DNA from 2 places in the Sporofaciens sp. St.21A7 genome. Region 2 is predicted to be linked to the other one. Evidence: predicted binding sites of a transcription regulator. Region 2 holds the regulator's gene; the other holds the start of a gene.
The links. Region 2 encodes Rex, which represses fermentation and respiration genes when NADH is low (regulators of the CRP and FNR family bind a similar motif). Its sites were predicted from a motif close to ATTGTTAANTANTTAACAAT; they were not measured.
Positions count from the first base shown of each region.

Region 1 (5,035 bases), 1.4 Mb from region 2:
GGTTATAGAATTTCACCCACAGGCACTCTAAGAGTTCCAACGCCCTTTCATCGTCCAGGATTCCAGCCTCCACATCCCTCTCATAATATGGGTTCAAATGCTGGTCAAGCCTTCCCGGGCTAAATGCGTCCCATGGGTTCAGCTCTGTGGTGACGGCAAGGTGGGTGAACCAGTATAACTGGATTGCCTGCCAGTATGTCTGGGGCTTGTGCGCCGGAACCACCTCAAGGTTCGCAGCGATCTGAAGAAGCTCTTTCTTTCTTGTCTCATCCCCTTCTTTTTCTGCCATCTCAAGGGCAAGTTCATGATAACGCTCACCAAGGATGAGCACAGCGTCGCAGGAAATATCCATTGCCTTCAGCTCTTCGCATTTATTCACCGCATCCGGATCGTTAATGTAATCCAGAGCCTCCATGGTCTGACGGATCTTCTCCTTGTAGTCCATGTATCCCGTCGTAAATACCTGCTCCCCGCCACAGGTATGCCCCGGTCCTCTCTGCTCCATGAACTCAGTGAACATTCCTGCGCTGTAGCACTCATGCCATTCCGGGGTCATCCGCGCAAGGATCTTCTCCCTCATGCTTCTTCCCGTCCAGTATGGAATAATCTCCTCTGCCTGTAACTTCCGGTCTTCTTCTGTGGTGTGGAAGGATACCAGCTCACGCTCGCTCATGACCACCATGTCCTCTACGCTGTGGCAGCAAAGCTCCGGGAATGTGGGGGACGCCTGAGGATCTCTTCCCTTCTCTCCGATAATCAGCTCCCCGTCGCCTAAGTACAATGTCTTCTTAGAGAAATACTCTTTGAGAACCATCGCACGCATGACAGGGATGGAATATTTTCCATCGTTTTCTTTGTAAAAATCCGTCTCGATTTTTGCCCTTTCAAGGTCAATGTGAACCGGTGTCGTCACACTGAGTTCCCTGAGCTTCTGGATTCTTTCATTCATACCACGCTTTGCCATGTCCATTTAACCTCCTATTTTTGTGTTCTGGAACCCGGCTTCCTGAAAGAGCCGGACAAACTCTTCCATCTTGGCCCGTTCCGGTGCATGTAAATCTGTTCCCTTATATTCCATATCCAGCTTCGGATACTTGCCGCTCCCTGTATCGTGGTAGGGCAGCAGGTTAATCTGAGGCGGATGGATATCGTGTTCTTTCAGAAACGCTATGGTTTCCTTCATATTCTTCTCATTGCCGTTCACTTCTTTTATCACGGGAATCCGTATGTAGATTCTCGCCCCGTCCCTGGCAAGGCGGACCAGGTTCTCAAGAATCAGCTTGTTATCCACACCCATATATTGTTTATGGCGCTGTGAATCCATTACTTTTATGTCGTAGAGAAATGTATCCACATAAGGCAGGATTGCCTGAAACTTCTCGTATGGGACATGCCCGCAGGTGTCAATGGTAAGCGTCACATCCTGCTTCTTTAGTTCCTTTGCGGCGGCAAGGAGATATTCCATATCCATCGTCATAACCTCCCCGCCGGAAAACGTAACCCCTCCGCCGGAGTCTTCATAAAAAATCTGGTCCTTCATCAGCTCTTTCACAAGCTCTTTTACCGTATACTCACGCCCAACGACCTCACGGATTCCTGCCGGGCAGAAGTTCTCACACTTGCCGCACAAGGTACAGGCTTTACGGTCCAGTACAGGTCTTCCATCCTTCATTGTGATTGCCTGACTGGGGCAAATCTTCGCACATGCGCCGCAGCCTGTGCATTTCTCCGGATCGTACTGCATCTCCCTTTCATAACGCCGGGTCTCCGGATTGTGGCACCACTGGCATCTAAGCGGGCATCCCTTGAAAAACACAGACGTCCGGATACCGTCCCCGTCATGGACCGAGAACTTCTGTATATTCGTAATATTTTTCATCTCATAATCCTCTCATCAACCGCAGTACATCTGCGGAACAAACCAGCTTGTTTCCTGCACCCATTCTTATTTTAGACCGCAGTTTAAACTATAGTTTAAATATATCACCCTGTTACTATTTTGTCAATGAATTGATATTATATCTTTCATCCAAAAGTATCAACCGCGCATCCGCAGATAAAATAATAACTCTGGCGCACATACTCATGTGTACGCCAGAGTCTTTACTGGAACCAGAAGACACTTAGCCCTTGCCTGCCATCTGCTTCTCCTGCTGCTAAATCATCTTAAAATCCTGTATACATCCCAGGCAGATCAAACAGCGATATCTGGATATCCCTGCCCGACGTAACCGCCCGCTCCTTGATCACTTCATCGCCCCGCACATGCCCCACAAGGAGCGGGGAATCCGGGTCGTGCTGCCCATACTTGTTCCGGGCATTCTCCTGGCTTCCCGTGGCATAGCAATACTTACACCCATGGATGCAGGTGTGGTATATCCCAATATCCACGCTCTCCACACACCGGCACTCCTTACGCTGCCCGCCATCCTTTTTCAGATCCAGACGATATCCTGTCAGGCTTCTTATCTTCGCCTTATCAATACATGCACAGTGCCCAATCCCGAAACGCTCAAGATTCATCTTCTCCGCACAGGTAAAAAGCGGAAGGTTGTAACTTCGGGCAATCCTGCTAAGTCCCCCTGCCAGCTTCAGGATTTCATCCTCCGTAAGCTCCCGGAACGGGCTGCCCTTATATGCGTCCACAAAGCTGATGATACATCTTGTTGTCGCCTTGGCAAGCCACCTGCACATCAGCTCGAACTGCTCCAGATGATAGGATATGGTATACTTCTCCGTAAGCAGGAGCGGGTCGAACCGCCAGTCCATGCGTTCCCTCCCCAGTTTTTCGCTCATCAGCACAAAGGACGCCATCACGTCCGACGTATCCGCCAGATTCACCTCCATATCTGACTCATAGTCTGTGATTGTCACCTGAAAATAATACTCATAGCCCATCTCTTCAATCTCGCGCAGATACGGCAGCATAGGCCTTGGATTCTTCGTCCAGAACACGATACAATCCACCGTCTCAGGAGACAGGAAAATCCTTTTTATCTTTTTACGGTTATATGGATTCGGAACCAGCACTTCCCCGGCTTTCAGGCGGTTCACGAACCACTCCGGATATAACGCCGGAATATCCGTTCTTCTGCTAGCGCTGATTATCATTACTCAGTTCCAATCCTGCCCTGCCGTACACGGGCGTAAAATCCCCAAAATTCTTCTCGATCAGCCTGCAATACTCCTCAAAGGGTTCCGCGCCTTCAAAGGGTATCCTAAGAACGTCCCGGACTCCCTTGTAATACCACCCAATGATATGCTTGTCCTTCATGCGGAACCTGTTCCAGAGTTCTTCCCCCAGAACAGGATAATCCCTGTCGATATCCCGGATATTCGACAGCTTATCCGCAAGTCCGATCATCTGCACATCCCTGGGCGCATTCCGCAGGTGTTCAATCGTACTGAGCTTCCTGTCCATCCAGGATTTTGACTTATCCTCACTCTCCTGGGCGACAATCCTTGCCACCCGCTCCGAAAACTCCTGCGCCAGTATCCTCTGCGTCACCCCTTCACAGTCTTCAATCGTGTCGTGCAGCACAGCCGCACTGATTACCTCCTCATCCTTCGTCATCGTCGAAACAATATCCTTCACCTCCACCGGATGAACGATATACGGACGCTTCGTCCCCTTCCTAAATTGCCCTTCGTGTGCCTTAAATGCGAATTCGACTGCTCTGTCAATCATACTCTTACCTCTCTTAATGCCGCTACTCATCTAACAGGTTTTCTTCCTCCTCAATTCCTTCACGAAGCCTCGCTTTTTCTTTTTTATGGAATAAGTTAAATATACAGGGAACGACGAACAAAGTCAATACAGTTCCGTATATCAATCCTCCGATTGTCACCACGGCCATCGGCTGGACCATGTCCGCCCCCATGCCGAACCCGGCTGCCATGGTGGACAGGCCAAGGATCGTGGTCAGCGCCGTCATAACGATTGGGCGAAGCCTGGTCGTTCCCGCCTCCACAAGGGCTTCCCGCTGTTCCATTCCATTTTCAATGAGCTGATTGGCATAGTCAATGAAGACAATCCCATTATTCACAATAATACCCGACAGCATGACGAATCCAATCATGGCAATTACGCTGACCGGCATCCCGGCAATGTAGAGCGCCAGAAGCCCTCCGGTAAATGCAAGGGGTACGGTAAACATGACGATGAAGGGTGAGCGCAGGGACTGGAACTGCGCTACCATGATAAGATACATGAACACCAGCGCAAGGGCAAGCATCTTAAAGAGTTCCACCATCGCCTCCATAATCGTCTCATCCTCACCGGTCATCCTGACTTCATAGCCTTCCGGTACGCTGTAACCGCCTAAAGCCTTCTTCACCCGATTACTGACAAGACCGATATTATCCCCATCTTGAATCTCCGCCGTTACGGACATATAGCGGCTCTGGTCCATGCGGCTGATTGCCTGTAGGCCGGAGGCGTCCTCAAACGTGGCGATATCCCCAAGTTTTACCTCTTCTTTCGTCCCGTCCTGCTTCTGCGCCGTGACTGTAAGGTTCTTCACATCCTCGCGGGTCAGGCTTTCATTGGCGTCGTCCAGCACATAGACGTCGTACTCGTTGGTGTCCGTGGACAGCGTCGTTGCCGTCCTCGCCTCCGAGAGCTTGCCGGAAAGTTCCTGGTACACCTGCGCCACCGTCAGGCTGTGCTGCGTCGCTTTTGCTTTATCCACAATGACCCGAAGCTCTTCCTTATTATCCTCGGTTCCGTCCGATACGTTCTGCGTTCCTTTGACGCCCTCCACGATTTTCTTGACATCCTTTGCAATCTTCTGCAGACGGTCTAAGTCCTTACCCTTTATCTGGATATTGATTCCGGCGCTTCCCAAAGCGCTCATATCCATGTTGGACATATTTACCGTAAGCTCTCCGGCAAGGTCTTTCGTAACCTTCTCGATTTCCTTTTTCAACTGCTCGTTGGACATGGAAGGATTCTCCTTGGTCGTGGCATAAAAGGAAATGCTGTTGCTCTCTGACTGCCCTCCTCCCATCATGGAGTCTGAAGCCATCAGGCCGC
Region 1 is NZ_BAAGFN010000001.1:1,381,884-1,386,918, reverse strand. It holds gene hypD (trans-4-hydroxy-L-proline dehydratase) at 1-964, opposite strand, end outside; gene AC6I3O_RS06990 (trans-4-hydroxy-L-proline dehydratase activase) at 971-1,879, opposite strand; gene AC6I3O_RS06985 (DUF1848 domain-containing protein) at 2,167-3,111, opposite strand; gene AC6I3O_RS06980 (HD domain-containing protein) at 3,095-3,688, opposite strand; gene AC6I3O_RS06975 (efflux RND transporter permease subunit) at 3,711-5,035, opposite strand, start outside.
Region 1: the regulator Rex is predicted to act here: its motif matches at 1,999-2,018, upstream of AC6I3O_RS06990 (trans-4-hydroxy-L-proline dehydratase activase).

Region 2 (5,035 bases):
TGGTGATGCGCTCCTCGGTCTTTTTCAGTTCGTTTAAGCGTTTCCGCTCCCTTGCCTGCGCCTCTTTCTGTTCCTGCCAGCTTAATTTCGATTCCGATACGGTTCCGGCAGAGGAAGAAAGCGCTTCCTCGCCTCCGGCATAAGCGGCGGTCAGTTCTTCCCGTTTTTCCAGATAATAGTCGTAATTCCCGATATAGTTGACGAAAGTGTGGTTGACCAGTTCCAGAATCCGCGTCGCCGTCTGGTTGATAAAATACCGGTCATGGGACACATAGAGCAGAGTCCCGGTATAGTCGTTCAGCGCCTTCTCAAGGATCTCCTTGGAGGTGATGTCCAGATGGTTCGTGGGCTCGTCCAGAATCAGGAAGTTCGCCCGTGAAAGCATCAGCTTCGCCAGTGAAACGCGGCCCCGCTCACCGCCGCTTAAATCCCCGATCCGTTTGAATACGTCGTCCCCTGTGAACAGGAATGCCGCCAGCATGTTGCGTATCCTGGTGTTGGTAAGCTCCGGGTAGTCGTCGGAGATTTCATCGAAAATGGTCTTTTCCATGTGGAGTACATGGTGTTCCTGGTCATAATAGCCGATTTCGACGTTGGTTCCCAAGGTGAACGTCCCTGTGTCGGCAGGTAGTACCTGGTTCAGGATTTTCAGGAGCGTAGTCTTTCCCGTCCCGTTGTCCCCGATGACGGCGATATGTTCCCCACGTTTGATTTCAAAGCTGACATCCGTGAACAATACCTGATTGGGAAAAGATTTGCCAAGGGAATCTACGGACAGCACGTCATTGCCGCTGATACGCGAGGGTTCCAATGTTAAATGGATTTCGGTATTCATTTCGGCAGGTTTTTCTATGGGCTTGATTTTTTCCAGCATTTTTTCCCGGCTTTCCGCCCGCTTGATGGACTTTTCCCGGTTAAATGAGCGCAGTTTTTCGATGACTGCCTCGTGGTGTTTGATTTCCTGCTGTTGGTTTAAGTATTCTTTGAGCCTGGCTTCCCTAAGCTGCCTTTTTTTCTCGGCGTAGGCGCTGTAGTTTCCTGTATAGACCATGAGTTTCCCAAGTTCGATTTCTAAGATTTTCGTAACGACCCGGTCCAGGAAATATCGGTCATGGGAGACGATCAGTACGGCTCCAGGGTAATTCAAAAGATAGGTCTCAAGCCATGCAATGGAGTTTAGGTCCAAGTGGTTAGTCGGCTCGTCAAGGAGCAGGATGTCTGGTTTCGTAAGCAGGAGTTTCCCCAGAGACACCCGTGTCTTCTGGCCTCCCGAGAGGGTGGCTACGGGCTTGGAGAAATCCTCTTCGCCAAAGCCAAGTCCTTTGAGGACGCCTGTAATCTCGCTTTCATAGGCGTATCCATTATCACGCTCGAAAGCGGCGGTCAGCCTGTGGTAGGTCTCCAGACGTGCGGCAAGGGCGTCCCCTTCCAGAGATTTCAGTTCCAGCTCAATCGAACGGATCTGCTGCTCCATGGCGATAATGTCTGCCTTGGCCAGTTTTACTTCTTCATAGATGTTACTGCCGCTTACCATGTCCTGATGCTGGGCGAGATAGCCCAAAGTCTTTCCTTTGGTCAGGACGATTTCCCCGCCGTCTGTGGGGAGTTCGCCGACAATCATCTTGAACAGCGTGGTCTTTCCGGCGCCGTTTGGCCCTACGAGGGCGGCTTTTTCGTGGTCTTCTATATGAAATGAACCTTCCGTGACGATGACATTTTCACCGAAGGATTTGCAAAGTCCGTGGCATGCCAGTATCATGATGTCCCTCCTTTTTTGTGTTTCCTGTCTGTGGTTTTGGCCGATCAGACGTTGTAATTGAGTAAATGAGCCTGCTTTTTTGGCAGGCTGATACCCTTTCATTATAACGAAAATTATACAAAATACAACTAAAAGTTTGACTTTAATCTAACAATTCTATATAATTGGGTATTAGAAAGGAAATGGAAGGTGAATTAAAATTGGAAGAAAGAGAAATTTCCCAGGCAGTCATACGAAGGTTGCCCAGGTATTACAGATATCTTGGTGAGTTATTGGAGAACGGGGTAGAGCGGATCTCGTCCAATGACCTGAGCAGGCGGATGAAGGTGACGGCATCCCAGATTCGTCAGGATCTTAATAATTTCGGCGGATTTGGGCAGCAGGGATATGGATATAACGTGAAGTATCTTTATACGGAGATCGGTAAGATCCTGGGCTTGGAGGAAGATCACCGTATGATTATCATAGGCGCCGGTAATCTGGGACAGGCCCTGGCGAATTATGCGGCATTCGAGAAGAGGGGATTCATCCTGAAAGGAATTTTTGATGTGAACCCAAGGCTTGCGGGCATGACGATACGGGGCGTACCGGTTCGGATGATCGAGGAGCTTGGCGAGTTTGTGAAGGACAACGAGGTAGAGATTGCGGCTCTTACCATCCCTAAGGACCGGGCGGTGGAGGTGGCGGATCTCCTGGTCGCCAACGGCGTGAGGGCAATCTGGAATTTTGCTCACACAGATTTGAACCTGCCGGAGCATGTTATCGTTGAGAATGTGCATCTGTCGGAGAGCCTGATGCAGTTGTCCTATAAAATTAACAGGTTCAATGAGGAACACAAAAAGTAATGATTGAAAGACTGTATGGAAATTGCTTTTAGAAAAAGTATTTTTCATACAGTTTGTTGATTTTACCCGCTGTATCCTGCTGCCGTTTGCGTCCGGCCGGGAAGGTATGGGGAATAAGGAGGAACATATGCGATATCTGGTGAATGGCGCTCAGATGAAGAGGGCGGATCAGTATACCATCCGGGAGGTGGGAATCCCCTCCTTAGAGTTGATGGAAAGGGCGGCGGTTTCCTGTGTGAAGGTGATGGAGGAAGAAGGGCTTGACTTGTCAAGAGCCTGTATCGTCTGCGGCTCCGGAAATAACGGAGGGGACGGGTTCGCCATAGCGCGGCTTCTTTGGCAGAAAGGATACGCCCCGCTTGTATGCTTTGTCGGTAACGCTTCCCATTGTACGGAGGAGACGAAGCGTCAGATGGAGCGGCTCTTGGAAATCGGCGGCGAGATATGCAACGAATTTAAGGATGGTGAATATAGTATCATCATAGATGCTGTTTTCGGCGTAGGGCTTAGCAGGAAAGTCGAAGGAAAATATTTTGACATTCTGGAGAAGATGAACCGGGCGGGCGGCGTGAAGTTTGCCGTCGATATGCCGTCAGGTATTTCGGCGGATACGGGAGGCGTCCTTGGGACTGCATTCCGGGCAGACCTGACGGTCACATTCCAGTTAGAAAAACTGGGGCTTGTGCTGTACCCGGGAAAAGAGTATGCGGGGAAGGTGTCGGTTACGGACATCGGAATCCATACGGAAGGACTTTCCAAGGAATCTAGGCTTATGTATCTCTGTGAAAGCGGGGATTACAGAAAGATGCTGCCTGTGCGCAAGGCGGATTCTAATAAAGGGACCTATGGGAAACTGTTGGTGATTGCCGGAAGCAAAGGGATGTCCGGCGCAGCTTTCCTGAATGCAAAGGCGGCTTATCTCTCAGGCGCGGGACTGGTGCGGATCTATACGCCAGAGGAGAACCGGGTTATCTTGCAGCAGCTTCTTCCCGAGGCGGTTATTTCTACTTATACGGAGTACCGAAAGGAGGAACTGAAAGGGCTGCTTTCCTGGGCGGATGCAATCTGTATCGGTTCGGGAATCGGGACAAAAGAGACGGCGTGCAAGCTGTTAGAGACGACGCTTCAGAAGGCGGAGGTTCCTTGTCTGGTAGATGCGGACGGATTGAACCTGTTAGCGGGGCATTGGGAAGAGATGGAGTATTCAAAGGATGTGAAAACCCTTGTGCTGACGCCCCATATGAAAGAAATGTCACGTTTGGTTCGCAGAAGCGTGGGAGAATTGAAGGAAGGCCGTATGGGTATTCTGGGAGAATTCGTTGAAAGCCAAAACTGCACCTGCGTCCTCAAGGATTCCCGTACTGTGGTTGCCTCTCCCACAGGGGGAATGTATGTCAACCGTTCTGGAAATGCTTCGATGGCGAAGGCTGGTTCCGGCGATGTACTGGCAGGTATCATAGCCGGGCTTCTGGCACAGGGCATGGACGGCCACAGGGCGTCTGTGCTTGGCGTATATCTCCACGGCAGGTCGGGGGATTATGCGCAGGCTGCGAAAGGAAGTTATAGCGTAATGGCTCAAGATCTGCTATTATATTTGAGTGAGGCATTTAAGGAGTTAGAGTTTTGAGTAAGGCATATGTGCATTTGCGAAACTGTAAGTCGGAATCAGGCATTTGGGGAACAGGAGGCAGAAAATGAAGAATTATAGCAGAGTTTGTGCAAGGATAGACCTTGATGCGATAGAATATAACATGGAGATGATGCGGCAGAATCTGGACGAAGGTGTGAAGATCCTATCCGTAATTAAATCAGACGGATACGGTCATGGCGCCTTACAGGTGGCAAAATTTCTCTCTGATAAGGAGTATATCTGGGGGTATGCGGTGGCGGCCCTGGACGAAGGGATGATTCTTAGAAGAGGCGGGATTGAGAAGCCGATCCTGGTGATGGGTTGTATTTTCCCGGAGCAGTGGGAGGAAATGCTTGCCAGCGAGATACACATGACAATCTACGACAGCGATACGGCAAGGCGGGTGTCTGACTTTGCCGTGAACATGGGGAAGAAGGCTTTCATCCATCTGAAAATTGATACGGGCATGTCAAGGCTCGGCTTTCCGGCAAAGGAGGAGAGCATCGGCAGGATTGAGGAAATCAGCCGGATGCCGAATCTGATCATCGAGGGTATGTATACCCATTTCGCAAGGGCGGATGAGACGGATAAGTCGGATGCCAGAAGGCAGCTTAGGGAATTTCTGTGGATGAAGGAGCAGCTTTCCCGCCTTGGAGTCACGGCTTCTTATTACCACTGTGCCAACAGCGCAGGCATTATCGACCTGCGGGAGGCGGATATGGATATGGTGCGGGCAGGAATCGCTACTTATGGGCTGTATCCTTCGGACGAGGTGAGAAAGGAGCTGGTTCCCCTGCGCCC
Region 2 is NZ_BAAGFN010000001.1:2,786,265-2,791,299, reverse strand. It holds gene AC6I3O_RS13685 (ABC-F family ATP-binding cassette domain-containing protein) at 1-1,759, opposite strand, end outside; gene AC6I3O_RS13680 (redox-sensing transcriptional repressor Rex) at 1,960-2,604, shown strand; gene AC6I3O_RS13675 (NAD(P)H-hydrate dehydratase) at 2,732-4,231, shown strand; gene alr (alanine racemase) at 4,299-5,035, shown strand, end outside.